3 regions of the Pantoea sp. SGAir0175 genome follow, and region 2 is predicted to be linked to each of the others. Evidence: predicted binding sites of a transcription regulator. Region 2 holds the regulator's gene; each other region holds the start of a gene.

The links. Region 2 encodes sigma-54, which starts transcription at its own class of promoters, with help from an activator protein. Its sites were predicted from a motif close to GTTGGCACANNTTTCGCTNT; they were not measured.
Region 1: a site for sigma-54 is predicted at 2,279-2,298, ahead of glnK (P-II family nitrogen regulator). Genes of this name have one in related genera too.
Region 3: a site for sigma-54 is predicted at 5,282-5,301, ahead of C1N56_RS01660 (gamma carbonic anhydrase family protein). Genes of this name have one in related genera too.

The regions. Positions count from the first base shown of each region.
Region 1 covers NZ_CP028081.1:3,078,214-3,086,135, reverse strand. The annotation lists gene C1N56_RS14550 (SmdA family multidrug ABC transporter permease/ATP-binding protein) at 1-324, shown strand, start outside; gene C1N56_RS14545 (SmdB family multidrug efflux ABC transporter permease/ATP-binding protein) at 317-2,092, shown strand; gene glnK (P-II family nitrogen regulator) at 2,352-2,690, shown strand; gene amtB (ammonium transporter AmtB) at 2,724-4,013, shown strand; gene tesB (acyl-CoA thioesterase II) at 4,086-4,949, opposite strand; gene C1N56_RS14525 (hypothetical protein) at 4,946-5,137, opposite strand; gene C1N56_RS14520 (YbaY family lipoprotein) at 5,153-5,710, shown strand; gene C1N56_RS14515 (MGMT family protein) at 5,861-6,172, opposite strand; RNA gene ffs (signal recognition particle sRNA small type) at 6,349-6,445, shown strand; gene C1N56_RS14505 (HHA domain-containing protein) at 6,574-6,792, opposite strand; gene tomB (Hha toxicity modulator TomB) at 6,817-7,194, opposite strand; gene C1N56_RS14495 (hypothetical protein) at 7,340-7,693, opposite strand.
Region 2 covers NZ_CP028081.1:3,593,694-3,601,615, forward strand. The annotation lists gene kdsD (arabinose-5-phosphate isomerase KdsD) at 1-892, shown strand, start outside; gene kdsC (3-deoxy-manno-octulosonate-8-phosphatase KdsC) at 906-1,472, shown strand; gene lptC (LPS export ABC transporter periplasmic protein LptC) at 1,469-2,041, shown strand; gene lptA (lipopolysaccharide ABC transporter substrate-binding protein LptA) at 2,016-2,570, shown strand; gene lptB (LPS export ABC transporter ATP-binding protein) at 2,576-3,301, shown strand; gene rpoN (RNA polymerase factor sigma-54) at 3,350-4,783, shown strand; gene hpf (ribosome hibernation promoting factor) at 4,805-5,092, shown strand; gene ptsN (PTS IIA-like nitrogen regulatory protein PtsN) at 5,259-5,741, shown strand; gene rapZ (RNase adapter RapZ) at 5,794-6,648, shown strand; gene npr (PTS phosphocarrier protein NPr) at 6,645-6,917, shown strand; gene mtgA (monofunctional biosynthetic peptidoglycan transglycosylase) at 6,923-7,645, opposite strand.
Region 3 covers NZ_CP028081.1:344,676-352,597, reverse strand. The annotation lists rRNA gene C1N56_RS01680 (23S ribosomal RNA) at 1-2,779, opposite strand, end outside; tRNA gene C1N56_RS01675 (tRNA-Ala) at 2,978-3,053, opposite strand; tRNA gene C1N56_RS01670 (tRNA-Ile) at 3,203-3,279, opposite strand; rRNA gene C1N56_RS01665 (16S ribosomal RNA) at 3,354-4,895, opposite strand; gene C1N56_RS01660 (gamma carbonic anhydrase family protein) at 5,390-5,944, shown strand; gene C1N56_RS01655 (DUF1488 family protein) at 5,920-6,168, opposite strand; gene aroE (shikimate dehydrogenase) at 6,165-6,983, opposite strand; gene tsaC (L-threonylcarbamoyladenylate synthase type 1 TsaC) at 6,986-7,561, opposite strand; gene C1N56_RS01640 (DNA topoisomerase family protein) at 7,564-7,922, opposite strand, start outside.

The DNA of each region.
Region 1 (7,922 bases), 520 kb from region 2:
ATTGCGCGTGCGCTGTTGCTCAACGCGGAGATTCTGATCCTCGACGATGCGCTGTCGGCGGTTGATGGCCGTACCGAACATGAAATCCTGCATAACCTGCGCCTTTGGGGCAAAGGGCGCACGCTGATCATCAGCGCGCATCGGCTGTCAGCGCTGACCGAAGCCAGCGAGATTCTGGTATTGCAGCAGGGCGCAGTGGCACAGCGCGGCGATCACGATACGCTGGCGGCGCAGCCGGGCTGGTATCGTGATATGTATCGCTATCAGCAGCTGGAAGCCGCGCTGGATGAGGACGAGGCAGAACAGGGAGCCGACCATGGCTAAATCGCAACGCTTATGGCCAACGCTGAAACGCCTGCTGGCCTACGGTAAACCGTGGCGCAAATCGCTGTGGCTGGCCGTCGGCATGCTGTGGATCGCTGCCGCTGCCGAAGTCACCGGTCCGGTGCTGGTCAGCTATTTTATCGATAACCTGGTGGCAAAACACCAGATGCCGTGGGGCATCGTGGCCGCGCTGCTGGTGGGCTTTGTGCTGCTGCAGCTGCTGGCAGCGGGTCTGCACTATTTCCAGGCGCTGCTGTTTAACCGCGCGGCGATTGGTGTCGTGCAGCAACTGCGCGTCGACGTGATGAATGCGGCGCTGCGTCAGCCGCTCAGTGCCTTCGATACCCAGCCGGTGGGGCAGATTATCTCGCGCGTCACCAACGACACCGAAGTGATCAAAGATCTTTACGTCACGGTAGTAGCCACTGTGCTGCGCAGCGCTGCGCTGATTGGCGCGATGCTGGTGGCGATGTTTGCACTCGACTGGCGTATGGCGCTGGTGGCGCTGGTGATTTTCCCGCTGGTGTTAACGGTGATGCTGATCTATCAGCGCTACAGCACGCCGATTGCGCGCCGCGTACGTAGCTATCTGGCCGAAATCAATAATGGCTTCAACGAAGTGATTAACGGCATGAGTGTGATCCAGCAGTTTCGCCAGCAGGCGCGCTTTGGCGAGCGCATGGGCGAAGCCAGCCGATCGCACTATCTGGCGCGGATGGAGACGCTGCGGCTGGACGGCTTTCTGCTGCGTCCGCTGCTCAGCCTGTTTTCTGCACTGATTTTGTGCGGTCTGCTAATGCTGTTCAGCTTTGCCACGCCGGGCGTGTTTGAGGTTGGCGTGCTCTACGCCTTTATCACTTATCTTGGCCGCCTTAACGAGCCACTGATCGAGCTCACCACGCAGCAGTCAATGCTGCAGCAGGCGGTGGTGTCGGGCGAGCGTATTTTTGAACTGATGGATGCGGCGCAGCAGGACTACGGCAGTGACGCTCAGCCGCTGACTTCCGGGCGTATCACCCTGCGCGATGTCAGCTTTGCCTACCGCGACAACCGCGACGTGCTCAGCCATATCAACCTCGAAGTGCCGGCGCGCGGCTTCGTGGCACTGGTCGGCCATACCGGCAGCGGCAAAAGCACCTTAGCCAATCTGCTGATGGGCTACTATCCGGTGACGCGCGGTGGCATTGAGCTGGATGGCCGCCCGCTGCGCCAGCTGACGCACGATGCGCTGCGCGGCAGCGTGGCGATGGTGCAACAGGATCCGGTAGTACTGGCCGATACGCTATTGGCCAACGTGCGCCTGGGACGCGATATCAGCGAAGAGGACGTGTGGCGCGCGCTGGAGAAGGTGCAGCTGGCACCGCTGGCCCGCGCGATGCGCGACGGCATTCATACCCGGCTCGGTGAGCAGGGGAACACGCTGTCGGTCGGGCAGAAGCAGCTGCTGGCGCTGGCGCGCGTGCTGGTGTCGCTGCCGCAGATTCTGATCCTCGATGAGGCCACTGCCAATATCGACTCAGGCACCGAGCAGGCGATTCAGCAGGCGCTGCGCACGCTGCGCCAGCACAGCACGCTGGTGGTGATTGCTCACCGTCTTTCCACCATCACCGAAGCGGATCAGATTCTGGTGCTGCACCGTGGTCAGGTGGTCGAACGCGGTACGCACACCGAACTGCTGGCGCAGCAGGGCCGTTACTGGCAGATGTACCAGCTGCAGCAGGCCGGCGATGAACTCGCGGCGGGCATACCCGCAACGGCAGAGGGGTGATTTGCACCTTTTTTGCGCAGATTTATCGGAATGTTCTGTATTGATGCACTCCTTTGAGGCCGCAAGCACCAAAGGAGTGCAGTAAAGTCCCACCTTTCTGTTTTTCCGCATGAAAACCTTGCCCGTTACGCCATACCGGAGCGCGATACTCTGCGCCCGGCAGCCTTAGCGCCCACTTTTGCCATTTGTGGCACAGCCTTTGCTTAACTCTCTGCGTGTCCGCGAAGACTCACCTATTTTTATATCCGGAGGGGAACGTATGAAGCTGGTTACCGTGGTAATCAAACCATTTAAGCTGGAGGACGTGCGTGAAGCCTTATCCTCCATTGGCATTCAGGGCCTGACCGTGACCGAAGTGAAAGGCTTCGGTCGTCAGAAAGGCCATGCAGAACTGTACCGCGGTGCCGAGTACAGCGTTAACTTCCTGCCAAAAGTAAAAATCGATATTGCGATTGCGGACGATCAGCTGGATGAAGTGGTGGATGTGATCAGCAAAGCCGCGTACACCGGCAAAATTGGCGACGGCAAAATTTTCGTCGCGGAACTGCAGCGCGTGATTCGTATTCGTACCGGCGAGACCGACGAAGCAGCACTGTAACTGGGGCTCTGAATTGTGATGGGATGGAAAGAAATGAATAAAGTAATGACTAAGTTGGGCCTCACCAGCCTGGCGCTGTTACCGTCTCTTGCGATGGCAGCTGCGCCTGCCGTAGCGGATAAAGCCGATAACGCGTTTATGATGATTTGTACCGCGCTGGTACTGTTCATGACAATTCCCGGCATTGCCCTGTTTTACGGCGGCCTGATTCGCGGCAAAAACGTGCTGTCGATGCTGACGCAGGTCGCGGTGACGTTCGCGTTAGTGTGCGTACTGTGGATCGTCTACGGCTACTCGCTGGCGTTCAGCGAAGGCAACGCCTTCTTCGGTAACTTCCAGTGGGCAATGCTGAAAAATATCGAGCTGAAAGCGGTGATGGGCAGCTTCTATCAGTACATTCACGTGGCGTTCCAGGCTTCCTTCGCCTGTATCACCGTGGGGCTGATTGTTGGTTCGCTGGCTGAACGTATTCGCTTCTCGGCGGTACTGATTTTCGTACTGGTGTGGCTGACGCTGGCCTATCTGCCTATCGCACATATGGTGTGGGCTGGCGGCTTCCTGGCACAGGATGGCGCGCTGGACTTCGCTGGCGGTACCGTGGTGCACATCAACGCCGCCGTTGCGGGTCTGGTTGGTGCTTACCTGGTAGGCAAGCGTGCTGGCTTCGGTAAAGAAGCGTTCAAACCGCATAACCTGCCGATGGTGTTTACCGGTACCGCGATTCTGTACGTTGGCTGGTTCGGCTTCAACGCCGGCTCTGCGTCTTCCGCTAACGAAATCGCGGCGCTGGCCTTCCTGAATACCGTAGTGGCCACTGCGGGTGCCGTGCTGTCGTGGGTGTTCGGTGAGTGGGCGCTGCGCGGTAAGCCTTCACTGCTGGGTGCGTCTTCTGGCTTCATCGCCGGTCTGGTTGCCATCACGCCAGCCTGTGGTTATGTCGGCGTCGGCGGCGCACTGATTATCGGTCTGGCCGGTGGCCTGGCAGGTATCTGGGGTGTGACCACGCTGAAGAAATGGCTGCGCGTGGATGACCCGTGCGATGTATTTGGTGTGCACGGCGTGTGCGGCATCCTCGGTTGTGTCCTGACCGGCGTGTTTGCCTCCTCGTCACTGGGCGGCGTGGGCTACGCAGAAGGCGTGACTATGGGCCATCAGGTTTGGGTTCAGCTGTTCAGCTGTGGCCTGACCATCGTCTGGTCTGGCGTGGTTGCCTTCATCGGCTTCAAGCTGGCAGATATGATTGTTGGCCTGCGCGTACCGGAAGAACAGGAACGTGAAGGTCTGGATGTGAACAGCCACGGCGAGAACGCTTACAACCAGTAAGTGCCGGCTGGCAGAAGAGCAGTGCGCTATAACTATAATGATGAGGAAGGGGCGAGATAATCGCCCCTTTTTTTATGCTTCGCGCTGACGCATCACCCCTTCCTGCACCGTCGTCGCCACCAGCGTGCCGTCCTGGCTGAAGAACTCACCGCGCACGAAGCCGCGCGCGCCGGACGCTGAGGTGCTTACCACGCTGTACAGGAGCCACTCCGAGAGATCGAATGGACGGTGGAACCACATGGAGTGGTCAATCGTCGCCACCTGCATATCCGGCTCAAGGAAGCCTTTGCCATGCGGCTGCAGCGCGACCGGCAGAAAGTTGAGATCGGAAGCGTAGCCCAGCAGATATTGATGAATGCGGCGATCGTCCGGCAACTGGCCATTGGCACGCACCCAGACCTGGCGCAGCGGCTCATCAACGTGGCCTTTCAGCGGATTGTGGATCTGCACCGGACGGATATCCAGCGGGCGCTCGGCGAGGAATTTTTCTTTCAGCTTGAGCGGCAGGTGCGCAGCCAGTCGGTGGGCGAGATCCTGCTCGGAGGGCAGGTTATCGGGTCCCGGCACCTGCGGCATGCTGTTCTGATGCTCGAAGCCATTTTCCGGTGCCTGAAAGGAGGCGGTCATGTAGAAGATCGGCTGACCGTTTTGTACGGCGCTGACGCGGCGGGCGCTGAAGCTTTTGCCGTCGCGCAGGGTTTCCACATCGTAAATAATGGCTTTCTGGCTGTCGCCCGGGCGCAGAAAGTAGCTGTGGAAGGAGTGAATGATACGGGCTTCCGGCACGGTTTGTTTTGCCGCATACAGCGCCTGTCCCACCACCTGGCCGCCAAACACCTGGCGCAGGCCGAGATCTTCACTCTGGCCGCGAAACAGGCCCTCTTCCAGTTTTTCCAGATTCAATAAATTAAGCAGGTTGTGCAGTGCCTGGCTCATAACGGATTCCTCAGTGATGCCAATGGCGTCAGTGTGAAAGATCCGACCAGTTTGCGCAACGCTTTTACCCGGTTTTCAGCAGCATGGCGGGGCTTCAGGCGCAAAGGGGATTTTTGTGCCAGAATTAACAGCAATCGGCGGTGGAAAACCCAGCCAATAAATTTACCGCCGACAATCATAGTGTTCATAAGGAGACGACATCGATGAAACTCTGGCATGTAATTAGCGGTATGACACTGGCGGTGGCAATCACAGGCTGTGCCGATCACAGTAAACCCGTGCCGACACCAACTTTAGGCGCCAGCGTGGCCGGGCAGCCGTCGGCGATTGCCCAGCCGAACGTAAGCGGTTCCGTCTATATTCGCCAGCGTATTGCGCTGCCGCCGGATGCGGTGCTGACCGTGACGCTGGCCGATGCGTCACTGGCGGACGCGCCGTCCAAAGTGCTGTCACAGCGTGTGGTTCGCACCGAGGGCAAACAGGCACCGTTCCAGTTTGTGCTGCCCTTTAACCCGGCCGATATCCAGCCGAATGCACGCATTTTGCTGAGCGCAGCGATCACCATCGACGGCAAGCTGGCGTTTATTACCGATACGGTGAAACCGGTGATTAATCAGGGTGGAACGAAAGCGGAACTGCTGCTGGTACCGGTGACCAATATGGCGATGCCAACCCAGCCGGGCGCTGCTACCACCGTGCCTTCGACGTCGCCAACCCAGGTTACGCCGTCAGCCTCCGTGCCGGCACCAACCAGTCTGTAACACACCCATCGCGGCAGACAGGCTCACGGGCCCGCTGCCGTGAAGTAAAGCGTCACACGCCAGGGATGGCGTGTGCCGAGCGATCAGGGACGAGACAGCGGCTTTACGTAACGGCTGCGGGCTCGGGGGCCACATTTTGCACCGCTTGCATTAATACTCCCAGCGATACTTCGCCAGTTCAATTTCTCCTGCATCACTCACTTCAATACCTTCGGCTTCCAGTGCATCGCGCTGACGAAAAAGATCATCGCCCTGCAGCGAAATACGACCATGACGATTAATCACGCGGAACCACGGCAGTTTGCTGCCTGGCGGCAGGCGCCGCAGCACGCCGCCCACCTGACGTGCGGCACGCGGTGAACCAGCCAGCAGCGCGACATCGCCGTAGGTCGTCACTTTACCGGCAGGAATAGCGGCAACAATTTGCCAGACGCGCTCGGAAAAATTGCTCTGTTCACTCACTGACGCACCTCGTCTGCGGGAAAAGCGCCACTTTAGCATGCGATTGCGGCTATCAGCAGGGTTTTGCCGCCGGCCTGTTCAAGAAACCAACGGTTGCCCGGCCTGCGCTTGCAATTGCCAGGGGCTTCCCCGATAATGCCAGCGCTCTCAACATGAGAGCTCGTCAATGGGGGCCCTGTTGGTTCTCCCGCAACGCTAACTTGTGAACTCGGTCAGGTCCGGAAGGAAGCAGCCGCAGCAGGCGACGCGTGTGCCGGGATGTAGCTGGCAGGGCCTCCACCATTTCTGCCCATGCAAAATCCCTGCGCGCAATGCGGCACAGCACCGTATCGGCACTCCTTTGCCTGCCTGTCATCCGTGGAAATAAAGGTGAGTAACGAAACGACCTGCGGGGAGAAAACTTAGCGGACGTACTTCCAGACAGATCCGGGCACTTTGTCATAGAGCTTGTTCATGGTCAGCTCGGCCAGACGGTGATCGGCTGCGGAGTAGAATACCGCTAACTCATCATCGGGTAATTCATACTTGTTCTTTTCAATCACCCGTTCAAGGGTGTCAATTGAGCGACAACGACGCAGTCGCATCAAATAGTCTGTTTTGGTTAAGGCTGGGTTGCTCATAAATAAACCGATCTCACTCTGATGCTAAAAGGAATGGCTGGGTTGCTGGAGATAAGCGCACTCTTCGGCAAACAGATTAAATAAGCGTTTTGCTGAACGTTGCCACCGTTGAAGATCCTGCGTATTGATTCCATAGCTGCTAAACAGCATAAAGGTATCATCAAGATATTCATCGATTTGCGTAATCAGCGCTTCATCTTCAACATGCTTAATTTTGTAATTCATCGTGAAAGAGGCGATATGCTCAATCAAATCGTTGAGCTGTAAATTGCCTGGCGAAGTGGGATCATTAACCCAGCCGTGATGGCTGTCGGTTAGCGTCGCCATACTTTCGTCAAACAGGTTCTCACACAGAAATTTAAGCTGGGCAATATCATGCCGTTTCGGTGAGTATTCGTCCATCTTTTTCCCCTCCATAGCGAGCACAGTTACCGCGACGCGGCGAGATTTGGAAAAGCTACCAGGGAGCGATCACGAATAAAAAGAATTCAGCGACCTTTTAAATATAATCCACAATCATTAGTTTTGCTCACCCAATTACTAAATATTACAATTCGTCGCACGGTGACGGGCGGGTATTGTCTATCACCTCAAACACCAGCGCACCGGGCGTTGTCTGGAACATAACTTCTTCACGTTGGGTAAAGGTTTCATTTAAATCAAGGCAGGGATTAAATAAATCCCACGTGAAATCGTAAAGCATTTTAAATCGTTTGTGGCCGACGGGCTGAATGGAAATAATGGTAAAACTGTCCGGAACTAATTGCGCGTTTTGAGAATACCACTGTAAATCGCCGGCAAGGTCCTGGGCTATTTTGAGAATATTCCCCTGGATAATCTGGCGTAACTTGCCGCAATCATCCTCATTCACGTCAATATCACTATGAATAATAGACTGCATTCTGCATCCCGTAAAAAGCAAGGAGTGTTCTATCATTGGCTTTCAGCTCTGACATTGCAAGCTATTGGTAAACAGAAAGGGCGATTGCTGCGATGGGCGCTGGCTTGATGGCACAAATCGCCCAGGCATTTCGCCGCTGATCAATTTTTGAAACACTTTCGTCCGCGCGTCGCGATGATGCAATCAGGTAGTATATTGTTATGTTATAACATTTTGGTTGCCTGTCATG
Region 2 (7,922 bases):
GTATATTAACGCCGACTTCAGCCGCGCCTGCGAAATGATCTTTGCCTGCCGTGGCAAAGTGGTGGTGATGGGCATGGGCAAATCCGGCCATATCGGCAAGAAAATGGCCGCCACCTTCGCCAGCACCGGCACGCCGGCGTTCTTCGTCCACCCGGGTGAAGCCAGCCACGGCGATCTCGGCATGGTCAGCACCAATGATGTGGTGATCGCTATCTCGAACAGCGGCGAGTCGGGCGAAATCCTCGCGCTGATCCCGGTGCTCAAACGGCAGAAAGTGCAGCTGATTTGTCTGACCAGCCGTCCGGAGAGCGCCATGGGCCGGGCTGCCGATGTGCATTTATGCGTGAAAGTGCCGCAGGAAGCCTGTCCGCTCGGGCTGGCACCGACCTCCAGCACCACCGCCACGCTGGTGATGGGCGATGCGCTGGCGGTGGCGCTGCTGGAAGCGCGCGGCTTCACGCAGGAAGATTTCGCGCTGTCGCACCCGGGCGGCGCGCTGGGGCGCAAACTGCTGCTGCACGTCAGCGACATTATGCACAGCGGCGACGAAATTCCCCACGTCACCCGTGACGCCTCGCTGCGCGATGCGCTGCTGGAAATCACGCGCAAAAACCTCGGCCTGACGGTGATTGTCGACGACCTGATGAAAATCGAAGGGATTTTCACGGACGGTGACCTGCGCCGCATCTTCGATATGGGCATCGATTTCCAGTCGGCCCGCATCCAGGATGTGATGACGCGCGGCGGGATTCGCGTGCGCCCTAATCTGCTGGCGGTGGATGCGCTTAATCTGATGCAAAACAAAAACATCACTGCGCTGCTGGTGGCCGATGACGATCGCCTGCTCGGTGTGGTACATATGCATGACATGCTGCGCGCTGGCGTGGTCTGAACGGGAAACAACAATGAGTGCTGAAACCACGATGGTCGACACCTGCTACGGTCCGGTGAGCGCCGACGTGATGGCGCGGGCGGCCAACATCCGCCTGCTGATTTGCGATGTCGACGGCGTGATGTCCGACGGCCTGATTTACATGGGCAACAGCGGTGAAGAGCTAAAGGCCTTTAACGTGCGCGACGGTTACGGCGTGCGCTGCCTGCTGACCTCGGACATCGAAGTGGCTATTATTACCGGCCGTCGCGCTAAACTGCTGGAAGATCGCTGTAAAACGCTCGGCATTACGCATCTTTACCAGGGACAGTCGGATAAGCTTTTGGCCTGGCGCGAACTCCTGGATAAACTGTCACTATCGGCAGACCAGGTCGCGTATATTGGTGACGACCTGATCGACTGGCCGGTAATGGCACAGGCGGGTCTGAGCGTGGCCGTCGCCGATGCGCATCCGGTGTTACTGCCGCGCGCGCATTACGTGACGCGCATTGCTGGCGGTCGCGGTGCAGTACGTGAGCTATGCGACCTGATTTTGCTGGCGCAGAACAAATTTGAGGATGCCAAAGGGCAATCAGTATGAGTAAAAGCAGGCGTTGGATAACGCTGATTCTGGCGCTGATCGCCCTGGTGCTGATCGGCTGGAATCTTACCAACCAGGACGACAGCGCCACGCCGGTGGCGACCAACGATCAGGCGCCGACCTACACCAGCGCCAACTCCAGCACCGTGGTGTATAACCCGACGGGTGCGCTGGCCTATAAGCTGGTCTCGGATAAAGTGACCTACTTTTCGGCCGAAGAAGTGAGCTGGTTCGATAATCCGGTGATGACCACTTACGACGAAAACAAAGTGCCCACGTGGTCGGTTCGTGCTGACAAGGCAAAGCTGACGAAAGATCGTATGCTGTATCTTTATGGCCACGTTGAAGTACACACATTGACGCAGGATTCCCAGCTTGAGCGCATCATCACGGATAATGCTCAGGTTAATCTGGTCAGCCAGGATGTGACGTCTGACGATCAGGTCACCCTATTTGGCCGCAGTTTTAACTCCACTGGCATGAAGATGCGCGGCAACCTACGGACAAAGAATGCCGAGCTGCTTGAAAAGGTCAAAACCTCCTATGAAATTCAAAATGAACAAAAATAGCCTTAAGTTGCTGCTGGTGAGTGCGCTGCTGGCAACCAGCCTGCCGGCGCTGGCGTTAACGGGCGATTCGGACAAGCCGGTTAACATCGACTCGGTGAACCAGGCGCTCGATTTGCAGGGTAACGTCGCCACCTTTACCGGCAACGTGATCGTGACCCAGGGCACCATCAAAATTACCGCCGATAAAGTGGTGGTAACCCGTCCCGGCGGCGACAGCAACAAAACCATCGTCGATGCCTACGGCAATCCGGCCACCTTTTATCAGATGCAGGACAACGGCAAACCGGTGCAGGGTCATGCCGCCAAACTGCACTATGAGCTGGCCAACGATTTCGTCGAGCTGACCGGCAACGCCTTTATCGAGCAGCAGGACAGCAACATCAAAGGCGATCGCATCACCTATCTGGTGAAAGAGCAGAAGATGCAGGCCTACAGTCAGGGCCAGAGCAAGCGCGTCACCACCGTGCTGGTGCCGTCGCAGCTGCAGGATAAAAACGGTTCGTCTGCGAGCCCCAAAAAGAGTAACTGATCGCTATGGCCACATTAGTCGCTGAAAACCTGGCGAAAGCCTACAAAGGCCGTCGCGTAGTAGAAGATGTCAGCCTGCAGGTGAAATCCGGCGAGATTGTCGGCCTGCTGGGTCCCAACGGGGCCGGTAAAACCACCACCTTCTACATGGTGGTAGGCATCGTGCCGCGTGATGCCGGCCGCATTATTATCGATGAAGAAGATATCAGTATTCTGCCACTGCATGCGCGCGCGCGGCGCGGCATCGGTTATCTGCCGCAGGAAGCGTCGATCTTTCGCCGTCTGAGCGTCTACGACAACCTGATGGCGGTACTGCAGGTGCGTGACGACCTGACGGAAGAGCAGCGTCAGGATCGCGCCAATGAGCTGATGGACGAGTTCCACATTGGCCATCTGCGCGACAGCATGGGCCAGGCGCTGTCGGGCGGTGAACGTCGCCGCGTCGAGATTGCCCGTGCGCTGGCCGCCAATCCAAAGTTTATCCTGCTGGATGAACCTTTTGCCGGCGTTGACCCCATCTCCGTTATCGATATCAAAAAGATCATCGAACACCTGCGTGACAGCGGCCTCGGCGTGCTGATCACCGACCACAACGTGCGTGAAACGCTCGCGGTGTGTGAGCGCGCATATATCGTCAGCCAGGGCCATCTGATTGCCCACGGCACGCCAGATGAAATTCTTGCAGATGAGCAGGTTAAGCGGGTTTATTTGGGCGAAGAGTTCAGACTCTGATAAGGTGTCGGCATACCCGACATTTGCTTAGGAAATTCTAGCCGGATTATGAAGCAAGGTTTGCAACTCAGGCTCAGCCAACAGCTGGCGATGACCCCCCAGTTGCAGCAGGCAATCCGCTTGCTGCAACTCTCTACGCTTGAACTCCAGCAGGAACTGCAACTGGCGCTGGAAAGCAATCCGCTGCTTGAACAAACCGATCTGCACGATGAAGTCGACGCCCGCGAGTTTCAGGAGAACGAGGCGTTAGATACCCGTGAGGCACTCGAACAGAAAGAGATGCCGGAAGAGCTGCCGCTCGATGCCACCTGGGACGAGATCTACACGGCCGGCACGCCCTCCGGCACCGGCACCGATTACCAGGACGACGAGCTGCCTGTGTATCAGGGTGAAACCACGCAGTCGCTGCAGGACTATCTGATGTGGCAGGTAGAACTGACGCCGTTCACCGACACCGACCGCGCCATCGCTACTTCCATCGTCGATGCCATCGACGATACCGGTTATCTCACCGTCAGCTTACAGGACATTTGTGACAGTATTGGTGACGAAGAGCTGACGCTGGAAGAGGTGGAAGCGGTGCTGAAGCGCGTACAGCGTTTCGATCCGGTGGGCGTCGGCGCACGCGATCTGCGTGACTGCCTGCTGGTGCAGCTGTCGCAGTATGCGGCCGATATGCCGATGCTGAACGAAGCACGGCTGATTGTCAGCGAGCACCTCGACCTGCTGGCTAACCACGATTTCCGCAGCCTGATGCGCGTGACGCGGCTGAAAGAAGAGGTGCTGAAGGAAGCGATGCTGCTGATTCAGTCGCTCGATCCGCGCCCCGGGCAGTCCATCAATACCAGCGAGCCCGAGTATGTGATTCCCGATGTGCTGGTGCGCAAGACTGGCACACGCTGGACGGTGGAGCTGAACGCTGACAGCCTGCCGCGCCTGAAGATTAATCAGCATTACGCCGCGATGGGCGGTTCTGCGCGTAATGACAGTGACAGTCAGTTTATTCGCAGCAACTTACAGGAAGCCCGCTGGCTGATTAAGAGCCTGGAGAGCCGCAACGACACGCTGCTGAAAGTGACGCGCTGTATTGTCGAACAGCAGCAGGCGTTTTTTGAACAGGGTGAAGAGTATATGCGTCCGATGGTACTGGCGGATATCGCCCAGGCCGTGGATATGCATGAATCCACCATTTCCCGCGTCACCACGCAAAAGTATTTGCACAGCCCGCGTGGCATTTTTGAACTGAAGTATTTTTTCTCCAGTCACGTCAGCACCGAAGGCGGTGGCGAAGCCTCGTCGACGGCGATCCGTGCACTGGTGAAAAAATTAATCTCCGCGGAAAATCCCGCAAAACCCTTGAGCGACAGCAAACTGACCTCCATGTTATCTGAACAGGGCATCATGGTGGCGCGACGTACGGTTGCTAAGTATCGCGAGTCTTTATCTATACCGCCATCAAACCAGCGCAAGCAGCTGGTTTGACCGAAACAAGAAGGAAGACCTATGCAGCTAAACCTTACCGGACTGAATGTTGAGATAACCGACCCACTGCGCGAATTTGTAAATAACAAATTTGCCAAACTGGAACACTATTTTGATCGTATCAATCAGGTTTATATTGTTCTGAAAGTGGAGAAGGTGACGCAGATTGCGGAAGCAACCCTGCACGTCAACGGCGGGGAGCTGCACGCCACATCGGAAGCGGAAGACATGTACGCGGCCATCGACGGGTTGATTGACAAGCTGGCCCGTCAGCTGACCAAACACAAAGACAAACTGAAAAAACACTAACCTTCACGCTTGCAGAGTGCTGACGGGTTCAGCACTCAGAGGAGAAATGGGGCGGGTCACCGCCCCGTTTTGTCATCTGCGCAAGCGCCTGCAGTCACCTGCCCTGCCCGTTCGCGGTGTCCCGGTACGTGCCTTACGGCTATGTGAACACGCAAGTGAAACGATGATGAACAACGATCTGACACTGGAATTGAGCGCGGTCCTTTCGCTGGACTGCACCCGCAGCGGCGTACACTGCCAGAGTAAAAAGCGCGCGCTGGAAATTATCAGCGAGCTGGCCGCTAAGCAGCTCAATCTGCCGCACCAGACGCTTTTTGAAGCCATCCTGACCCGTGAACGCATGGGCAGTACCGGCATTGGCAACGGCATCGCCATCCCGCACGGCAAGCTGGAGGAGGATACGCTGCGCGCCGTTGGCGTGTTTATCAGCCTCGACCAGCCTATCGCCTTTGACGCCGTCGACAACCAGCCGGTTGACCTGCTGTTTGCCCTGCTGGTGCCCGCAGACCAGTGCAAAACCCATCTGCACACCCTGTCGCTGGTGGCGAAACGCCTGGCGGATAAAACCGTCTGCCGCCGTTTGCGCGCGGCACAGAGCGATGAAGAGCTCTACGCCATCATTACAGAAGCTCAGGAAGATCACGCTTAAGCGACAGACACTTTTACCGGCCTGCGTGCCGGTTTAACACGGGAGAAATGTGATGGTGCTGATGATCGTTAGCGGTCGGTCAGGCTCAGGAAAATCAGTCGCGCTGCGCGCCCTTGAGGATATGGGCTTCTACTGTGTCGATAACCTGCCGGTGGTGCTGCTGCCGGAGCTGGCGAACACCTTAACCGAGCGCAATATCTCAGCGGCGGTCAGCATTGACGTGCGCAACATGCCGGAATCACCGGAGGTGTTTGAGCAGGCACTGAACAATCTGCCGGAAGCGTTCTCGCCACAGCTGCTGTTTCTGGACGCCGATCGCAATACGCTGATCCGCCGCTACAGCGACACGCGCCGCCTGCATCCGCTCTCCAGCAAAAATCTGTCGCTGGAAAGCGCCATTGATGAGGAGAACGATCTGCTGGAGCCACTGCGCTCGCGTGCCGATCTGATCATCGATACCTCAGAGATGTCGGTGCATGAGCTGGCAGAAATGCTGCGCACGCGCCTGCTGGGCAAGCGTGAGCGTGAACTCACCATGGTGTTTGAATCCTTCGGCTTCAAGCATGGCATCCCGATCGACGCTGATTACGTGTTTGACGTGCGTTTCCTGCCCAACCCACACTGGGATCCGAAGCTGCGTCCGATGACCGGGCTCGATCGTCCGGTGGCGGCCTTCCTCGATCGTCACACCGAAGTGCACAACTTTATCTACCAGACACGCAGCTATCTCGAGCTGTGGCTGCCGATGCTGGAAACCAATAACCGCAGCTATCTGACGGTGGCGATTGGCTGTACTGGCGGTAAGCACCGTTCGGTCTACATTGCCGAACAGCTGGCAGACTATTTCCGTTCGCGCGGTAAAAATGTGCAGTCCCGTCATCGCACCCTGGAAAAACGTAAATCATGACCGTGAAGCAAACCGTTGAGATTCGAAATAAGCTGGGTATGCATGCGCGCCCGGCGATGAAGCTGTTTGAGCTGGTACAGAGTTTTGATGCGGAAGTGCTGCTGCGTAACGAGGCCGGTACCGAAGCCGAAGCCAGCAGCGTGATTGCGCTACTGATGCTCGACTCCGCTAAAGGCGGTCATATCGAAATCGAGGCCAGCGGCCCGCAGGAAACCCAGGCGCTGGCCGCGGTCATTGAGCTGTTTGAAGCCGGTTTTGACGAAGACTAACCACGTCAATGCAGCTGGTAACGGTTGAGAAAACCCTCACCGCCCAGCTGGCGCATCTGGCGCATAATCCACTGCTGGCGCTGACGAATGTAGCCGGACGGCGCATCCGCGCGGAAGCGAATCGGATTCGGCAGCACCGCCGCCAGCAAAGCGGCTTCCGCCATGCTCAGCCGGCTGGCAGGCTTGTGGAAATAGCGCTGCGATGCCTCTTCCACACCAAACACTCCATTACCGAATTCCGCAATATTCAGGTACACCGTCAGAATGCGGCGTTTGGTCCATACCGTTTCCAGCCCCACCGTCAGCCCGGCCTCCAGCCCTTTGCGCACCCAACTGCGGCCATCCCACAAGAACAGGTTCTTCGCCGTCTGCTGAGACAGCGTTGATGCGCCGCGCATCCGTTCGCTGCCGTCATTGTCCAGCACCTGCTGAATGGCATGCACGTCAAAGCCCCAGTGCTCGGGGAATTTCTGATCTTCCGAGGCGATCACCGCCAGCGCCATCCACGGTGAAATCTCATCCATTCCCACCCAGTCTGAATGGGCGACATAATCGAAGCGTCCGCTGAACCACGCGCCAAGCTGCCGCTCCACCATTACCGCCGAAAACGGCACCGGCAAAAATGCGAACAGCACAATACCGGCCAGCCACAGACCCAGCCATGCCAGAAGCACCCTGCCAGCCAGCCGCTTCAGGCGCTGGACCATCTTCCCTTTACTCTTACTCATGCAATCGTCTCTTACCGGTTCCCTGGATTAATCAATTACTCAGGTCATGATTTCAAATAGCGGTGATGCAAGCCGGAATTTTATCTCTGCGGCATCGCGACCACCAGCCAAACTCATTGCGCGGGCAACCATCGTTCCTCTATTAGAGCCAGTCGCATCAAGCACTTCCGGCAAAAAGGAATCGGTTCCATGCAGAAAAATCGCGCAGCGCGCACAGGCATAAATACTTAACCGATTGTGATACCGCTCACGTTAAACCTTTCACGATGTTTAACTA
Region 3 (7,922 bases), 890 kb from region 2:
TCTCGGGGCAAGTTTCGTGCTTAGATGCTTTCAGCACTTATCTCTTCCGCACTTAGCTACCGGGCAGTGCCATTGGCATGACAACCCGAACACCAGCGGTGCGTTCACTCCGGTCCTCTCGTACTAGGAGCAACCCCCCTCAATTCTCCAGCGCCCACGGCAGATAGGGACCGAACTGTCTCACGACGTTCTAAACCCAGCTCGCGTACCACTTTAAACGGCGAACAGCCGTACCCTTGGGACCTACTTCAGCCCCAGGATGTGATGAGCCGACATCGAGGTGCCAAACACCGCCGTCGATATGAACTCTTGGGCGGTATCAGCCTGTTATCCCCGGAGTACCTTTTATCCGTTGAGCGATGGCCCTTCCATTCAGAACCACCGGATCACTATGACCTGCTTTCGCACCTGCTCGAGCCGTCACTCTCGCAGTCAAGCTGGCTTATGCCATTGCACTAACCTCCTGATGTCCGACCAGGATTAGCCAACCTTCGTGCTCCTCCGTTACGCTTTGGGAGGAGACCGCCCCAGTCAAACTACCCACCAGACACTGTCCGCAGCCCGGATCACGGGCCTACGTTAGAACATCAAACATTAAAGGGTGGTATTTCAAGGTTGGCTCCACGCAGACTGGCGTCCACGCTTCAAAGCCTCCCACCTATCCTACACATCAAGGCTCAATGTTCAGTGTCAAGCTATAGTAAAGGTTCACGGGGTCTTTCCGTCTTGCCGCGGGTACACTGCATCTTCACAGCGATTTCAATTTCACTGAGTCTCGGGTGGAGACAGCCTGGCCATCATTACGCCATTCGTGCAGGTCGGAACTTACCCGACAAGGAATTTCGCTACCTTAGGACCGTTATAGTTACGGCCGCCGTTTACCGGGGCTTCGATCAAGAGCTTCTCCTTGCGGATAACCCCATCAATTAACCTTCCGGCACCGGGCAGGCGTCACACCGTATACGTCCACTTTCGTGTTTGCACAGTGCTGTGTTTTTAATAAACAGTTGCAGCCAGCTGGTATCTTCGACTGGCCTCGGCTCCGGGAGCAAGTCCCCTCACCTACGCGCCAGCGTGCCTTCTCCCGAAGTTACGGCACCATTTTGCCTAGTTCCTTCACCCGAGTTCTCTCAAGCGCCTTGGTATTCTCTACCTGACCACCTGTGTCGGTTTGGGGTACGATTTCGTGTTACCTGGAGCTTAGAGGCTTTTCCTGGAAGCAGGGCATCAGTTACTTCACCGCCGTGGCGGCTCGTCATCACGCCTCAGTGTTAAAGAAGACCGGATTTGCCTGGTCTTCACACCTGCACGCTTAAACCGGGACAACCGTCGCCCGGATAACCTAGCCTTCTCCGTCCCCCCTTCGCAGTAACACCAAGTACAGGAATATTAACCTGTTTCCCATCGACTACGCTTTTCAGCCTCGCCTTAGGGGTCGACTCACCCTGCCCCGATTAACGTTGGACAGGAACCCTTGGTCTTCCGGCGAGCGGGCTTTTCACCCGCTTTATCGTTACTTATGTCAGCATTCGCACTTCTGATACCTCCAGCATGCCTCACAGCACACCTTCAGCGGCTTACAGAACGCTCCCCTACCCAACAACGCCTAAGCGTCGCTGCCGCAGCTTCGGTGCATGGTTTAGCCCCGTTACATCTTCCGCGCAGGCCGACTCGACCAGTGAGCTATTACGCTTTCTTTAAATGATGGCTGCTTCTAAGCCAACATCCTGGCTGTCTGTGCCTTCCCACATCGTTTCCCACTTAACCATGACTTTGGGACCTTAGCTGGCGGTCTGGGTTGTTTCCCTCTTCACGACGGACGTTAGCACCCGCCGTGTGTCTCCCGTGATAACATTCTCCGGTATTCGCAGTTTGCATCGGGTTGGTAAGCCGGGATGGCCCCCTAGCCGAAACAGTGCTCTACCCCCGGAGATGAGTTCACGAGGCGCTACCTAAATAGCTTTCGGGGAGAACCAGCTATCTCCCGGTTTGATTGGCCTTTCACCCCCAGCCACAAGTCATCCGCTAATTTTTCAACATTAGTCGGTTCGGTCCTCCAGTTAGTGTTACCCAACCTTCAACCTGCCCATGGCTAGATCACCGGGTTTCGGGTCTATACCCTGCAACTTAACGCCCAATTAAGACTCGGTTTCCCTTCGGCTCCCCTATGCGGTTAACCTTGCTACAGAATATAAGTCGCTGACCCATTATACAAAAGGTACGCAGTCACCTAACAAGTAGGCTCCCACTGCTTGTACGTACACGGTTTCAGGTTCTGTTTCACTCCCCTCGCCGGGGTTCTTTTCGCCTTTCCCTCACGGTACTGGTTCACTATCGGTCAGTCAGGAGTATTTAGCCTTGGAGGATGGTCCCCCCATGTTCAGACAGGATACCACGTGTCCCGCCCTACTCGTCGGACTCACAGCTCATGCATCTTCGTGTACGGGGCTGTCACCCGGTATCGCGCGACTTTCCAGACGCTTCCACTGATGCACAAGCTGATTCAGGTCCTGGGCTGCTCCCCGTTCGCTCGCCGCTACTGGGGGAATCTCGGTTGATTTCTTTTCCTCGGGGTACTTAGATGTTTCAGTTCCCCCGGTTCGCCTCGTTAACCTATGTATTCAGTTAACGATAATGCACAAGTGCATTGGGTTTCCCCATTCGGACATCGACGGCTGTAGCGGTTCATATCACCTTACCGTCGCTTTTCGCAGATTAGCACGTCCTTCATCGCCTCTGACTGCCAGGGCATCCACCGTGTACGCTTAGTCGCTTAACCTCACAACCCACAGGCGTTTTGCAACGCTGCGGACTGCAAGCATTTGAGAGACTCGAACGCATCGTGATTCATTTCTTATTACGGAGAAATGAAGCGACGCGTCGTTTCAAATTTTCAGCTTGTTCCGGATTGTTAAAGAGCAAATACTTCGCAGCACACCGTCGCCGGTATACTCTGAAGTAAGTTTCAGTACTGTAATGGTGGAGCTAAGCGGGATCGAACCGCTGACCTCCTGCGTGCAAGGCAGGCGCTCTCCCAGCTGAGCTATAGCCCCATACAGTCACTGCAGAGACCATCTACTACCACTCACCAGGAGTCACGTTTCTCACACGGGAAATGTGATTTCGTCTCAGGCAAGGCATGTTTTCGCGAAGCATAGTGAACTATGCGAGCCGGAAACATAACGCGGCATGAGAAGAAATCTGGTAGGCCTGAGTGGACTTGAACCACCGACCTCACCCTTATCAGGGGTGCGCTCTAACCACCTGAGCTACAAGCCTGTAGAGGTTTTTTCTGCTCGTTACTTTTCTATCAGACAATCTGTGTGAGCACTTCGCGGGAAGGTATCTTCAGGTAAGGAGGTGATCCAACCGCAGGTTCCCCTACGGTTACCTTGTTACGACTTCACCCCAGTCATGAATCACAAAGTGGTAAGCGCCCTCCCGAAGGTTAAGCTACCTACTTCTTTTGCAACCCACTCCCATGGTGTGACGGGCGGTGTGTACAAGGCCCGGGAACGTATTCACCGTAGCATTCTGATCTACGATTACTAGCGATTCCGACTTCATGGAGTCGAGTTGCAGACTCCAATCCGGACTACGACGCACTTTATGAGGTCCGCTTGCTCTCGCGAGGTCGCTTCTCTTTGTATGCGCCATTGTAGCACGTGTGTAGCCCTGGCCGTAAGGGCCATGATGACTTGACGTCATCCCCACCTTCCTCCGGTTTATCACCGGCAGTCTCCTTTGAGTTCCCGGCCGAGCCGCTGGCAACAAAGGATAAGGGTTGCGCTCGTTGCGGGACTTAACCCAACATTTCACAACACGAGCTGACGACAGCCATGCAGCACCTGTCTCAGAGTTCCCGAAGGCACCAAAGCATCTCTGCTAAGTTCTCTGGATGTCAAGGCCAGGTAAGGTTCTTCGCGTTGCATCGAATTAAACCACATGCTCCACCGCTTGTGCGGGCCCCCGTCAATTCATTTGAGTTTTAACCTTGCGGCCGTACTCCCCAGGCGGTCGACTTAACGCGTTAGCTCCGGAAGCCACGCCTCAAGGGCACAACCTCCAAGTCGACATCGTTTACGGCGTGGACTACCAGGGTATCTAATCCTGTTTGCTCCCCACGCTTTCGCACCTGAGCGTCAGTCTTCGTCCAGGGGGCCGCCTTCGCCACCGGTATTCCTCCAGATCTCTACGCATTTCACCGCTACACCTGGAATTCTACCCCCCTCTACGAGACTCAAGCCTGCCAGTTTCAAATGCAGTTCCCAGGTTAAGCCCGGGGATTTCACATCTGACTTAACAGACCGCCTGCGTGCGCTTTACGCCCAGTAATTCCGATTAACGCTTGCACCCTCCGTATTACCGCGGCTGCTGGCACGGAGTTAGCCGGTGCTTCTTCTGCGGGTAACGTCAATCGGCGAGGTTATTAACCTCACCGCCTTCCTCCCCGCTGAAAGTACTTTACAACCCGAAGGCCTTCTTCATACACGCGGCATGGCTGCATCAGGCTTGCGCCCATTGTGCAATATTCCCCACTGCTGCCTCCCGTAGGAGTCTGGACCGTGTCTCAGTTCCAGTGTGGCTGGTCATCCTCTCAGACCAGCTAGGGATCGTCGCCTAGGTGAGCCATTACCCCACCTACTAGCTAATCCCATCTGGGCACATCCGATGGTGTGAGGCCCGAAGGTCCCCCACTTTGGTCTTGCGACGTTATGCGGTATTAGCTACCGTTTCCAGTAGTTATCCCCCTCCATCGGGCAGTTTCCCAGACATTACTCACCCGTCCGCCACTCGCCACCCAAAGAGCAAGCTCTTCTGTGCTGCCGTTCGACTTGCATGTGTTAGGCCTGCCGCCAGCGTTCAATCTGAGCCATGATCAAACTCTTCAATTTAAAGTTTGATTTGCTGCAACGAGTGCAGCGATGCTCTGTGAATTAAACTTCGTAATGAATTACGTGTTCACTCAGCAAAGACTTGATATTTTTTAAAGCCCGTAGGCTTGTGATATCAATCCTGCGAGTGCCCACACAGATTGTCTGATAAATTGTTAAAGAGCGGTGCGACGCGGCGTTCGGCCTGCTGTCGCGAGGTGGCGTATATTACGCTTTCCTCCTTCAGAGTCAAACACTTTTTTCAGCGTTTTTCTCCGGCGGGGTGAATCACTTCACGCCCTGCTGAGCCGCCTGCGTTGCCGCTTTGCCGTCTCAGTGGTGGCGCATTATAGGGATCCGGATTTTTTGCACAACCCCTTTTTTCGATCTTTTTTATCGACTGGCGAGTTTTCACTCTTTTCGCTGCGATCGCGAGCGATCCGCGCAAAAATCAGCTTGTTTACCCGCACCGGAAGCCGCAGGCTAGCGGGAAACATCAGAAAAGGAGAAATAGAATGTCTGTAGCCCTGCGCCCTTATAAGCAACATATTCCCCACACCGGCGAACGTGTGATGGTGGATAGCAGCAGCGTGGTCGTTGGCGAAGTCGAGCTGGCTGATGATGTCAGCATCTGGCCACTGGTAGCAATCCGCGGTGACGTGAATAAAGTGGTGATTGGTAAACGCAGCAATATCCAGGATGGCAGCGTGCTGCACGTTACGCATAAATCCAGCAGTAATCCCGATGGCTTTCCATTGATCATCGGTGAAGACGTGACGGTGGGCCATAAAGCAATGCTGCACGGCTGCACCATTGGCAACCGCGTGCTGGTGGGTATGGGCTCGATCCTGCTGGATGGCGCGATCGTCGAAGATGAGGTGATGATTGGCGCCGGCAGCCTGGTGCCACCCGGTAAACGCCTGCAAAGCGGCTATCTCTATTTAGGCAGCCCGGTGAAGCAGATTCGGCCGCTAAGCGAAGCGGAAATAGCCGGACTGCTTTATTCGGCCAGTAATTATGTCGGCTGGAAAGATGAATATCTGGCTCAGGGCAGCCACAGCCAGCCCTGATCGTCGGCCTGCTCCGCCCGGAGCAGCTGCTCGGCCTCTTCCTCCAGATCCCAGCGATGCGCGCTAAACAGCGCCATCGCCTCTCCGGCACCAAAGCGCTGCTGCAGCGCCGGCAGCGATATTGCGCAGGTCAGTCCCATACCATTCACCAAGACCGGGAACAGCACCGCCTGCCGGACTGCGTCCCAGCTTTCCCGATCGGGAAACTGGATAGCCTGATTCATGCCTGCATCGCCTGTTTAAGTTGATCGATGACCGGCGCGATCTCCGGCATAACGCCATGCCACAGCTGAAACGCATGCGCCGCCTGACCCACCAGCATGCCGAGTCCATCCGCCAGCTGCTGTGTGCCGTGCTGCTGGCACCACGCCAGAAATGGCGTCAGCCCCTGCTGATAAAACATGTCGTAACAGCGCACCTGCGCATCAATCAGCGTAACCGGCAGCGGCGGCACGTCGCCCGCTACGCCGCTGGAGGTGGCATTGATGATCAGATCAAAACGTTCGCCGGCCAGTTGATCAAAGCTCATCGCCTGGATCGCCCCACTGTGCTGGAATAGCTCAGCCAGCTGTTGCGCGCGTTCCGGCGTGCGGTTAACCACCACCAGCGCGCAGCCCGTCGAGAGCAGCGGCAGGATCACCCCACGCGCCGCGCCGCCCGCGCCCACCAGCAGAATACGATCGCCCGGCCGGATCAGCTGCAGCCGTTGCAGATCGCTCAGCAGGCCGATGCCGTCCGTGTTATCACCCAGAATCGAACCATCGGCTCGCTTCTTTAAGGTATTTACCGCGCCGGATAATGCCGCGCGTTCGCTGAGCTCATCCGCGAACTCCCATGCCTGCTGTTTAAACGGCAGCGTAACATTGGCGCCTTTGCCACCGGCCGCAAAAAACGCCTCTATCGCCTGCGGGAACCCTTCCAGCGGTGCGCAGATGCGTCCGTAAGGATGTTCAATACCGGTCTGCTCAGCAAAAGCGGCGTGAATAAACGGAGATTTGCTGTGGGCGATGGGATGACCAAAAACGGCAAACTTTTCCATAATCAGCCCTGACGAATGAGTTCACCGCTGATGGCATCGCGGATTTCAGAAGGATTCAGGCGACCGCCGGTGGCCGCCTGCAACACCGGGAACTGCGAGCCAAACTGCTCTGCCACTTCGGCGGCGCTGCGGCACGGCGGCTGACCGGTTAAATTCGCGCTGGTTGAGACCAGCGGCTTGCCAAACCCGCGGCACAGCGCCTGAACCTGCGGATGATCGCTGACGCGAATCGCCAGCGAATCAAAGCGGCCGGTTAACCAGCGCGGCGTATGCGGCGAAGCAGGCACCACATAGGTGACCGGACCCGGCCAGCTGGCAAACATACGTTCGCGCTGCAGCACGGTGAGTTCGCGATCGGCAATATAAGGCTCGAGCTGCGCATAATCAGCGGCGATCAGGATCAGCCCCTTTTCTACCGGGCGCTGTTTCAGCTCCAGCAGGGCCATCACCGCGCTTTCGCTGTCCGGATCGCAGCCAAGGCCGAATACGGCTTCGGTAGGGTAAGCAATCACTTGCTGTTGCTGAAGTTGTTCGATGCAGAAGTCGAGGCTTCCGGGTGCATGCTGGCTCTGGTTCATGATCACTCTTCATCCTGGGCGATGGGCTTGCCGCAGCGTTTGCTGGCGCAGAAGCGCTTCATGCCCTGTGCGGTTTTCTTTTCTATTAATAACGGGAACTGGCAATGGGGGCAGACACCTTCCAGCGGCGTGGCGTTGATCGCGAACTGGCAGTCGGGATATCGATCGCAGGCATGGAAGGTTTTGCCATAGCGTGAACGGCGCTGCACCAGCTTGCCGCTGGCGCACTGCGGGCAGGCAATTGCGGTTTCGTCCGGCTTATCGATGGTTTCCGTGTAATCACACTCCGGATAGTGGCTACAGCCGACAAACATGCCGAATCGCCCCTGGCGCAGCACTTTGTCCGCACCACACTGCGGGC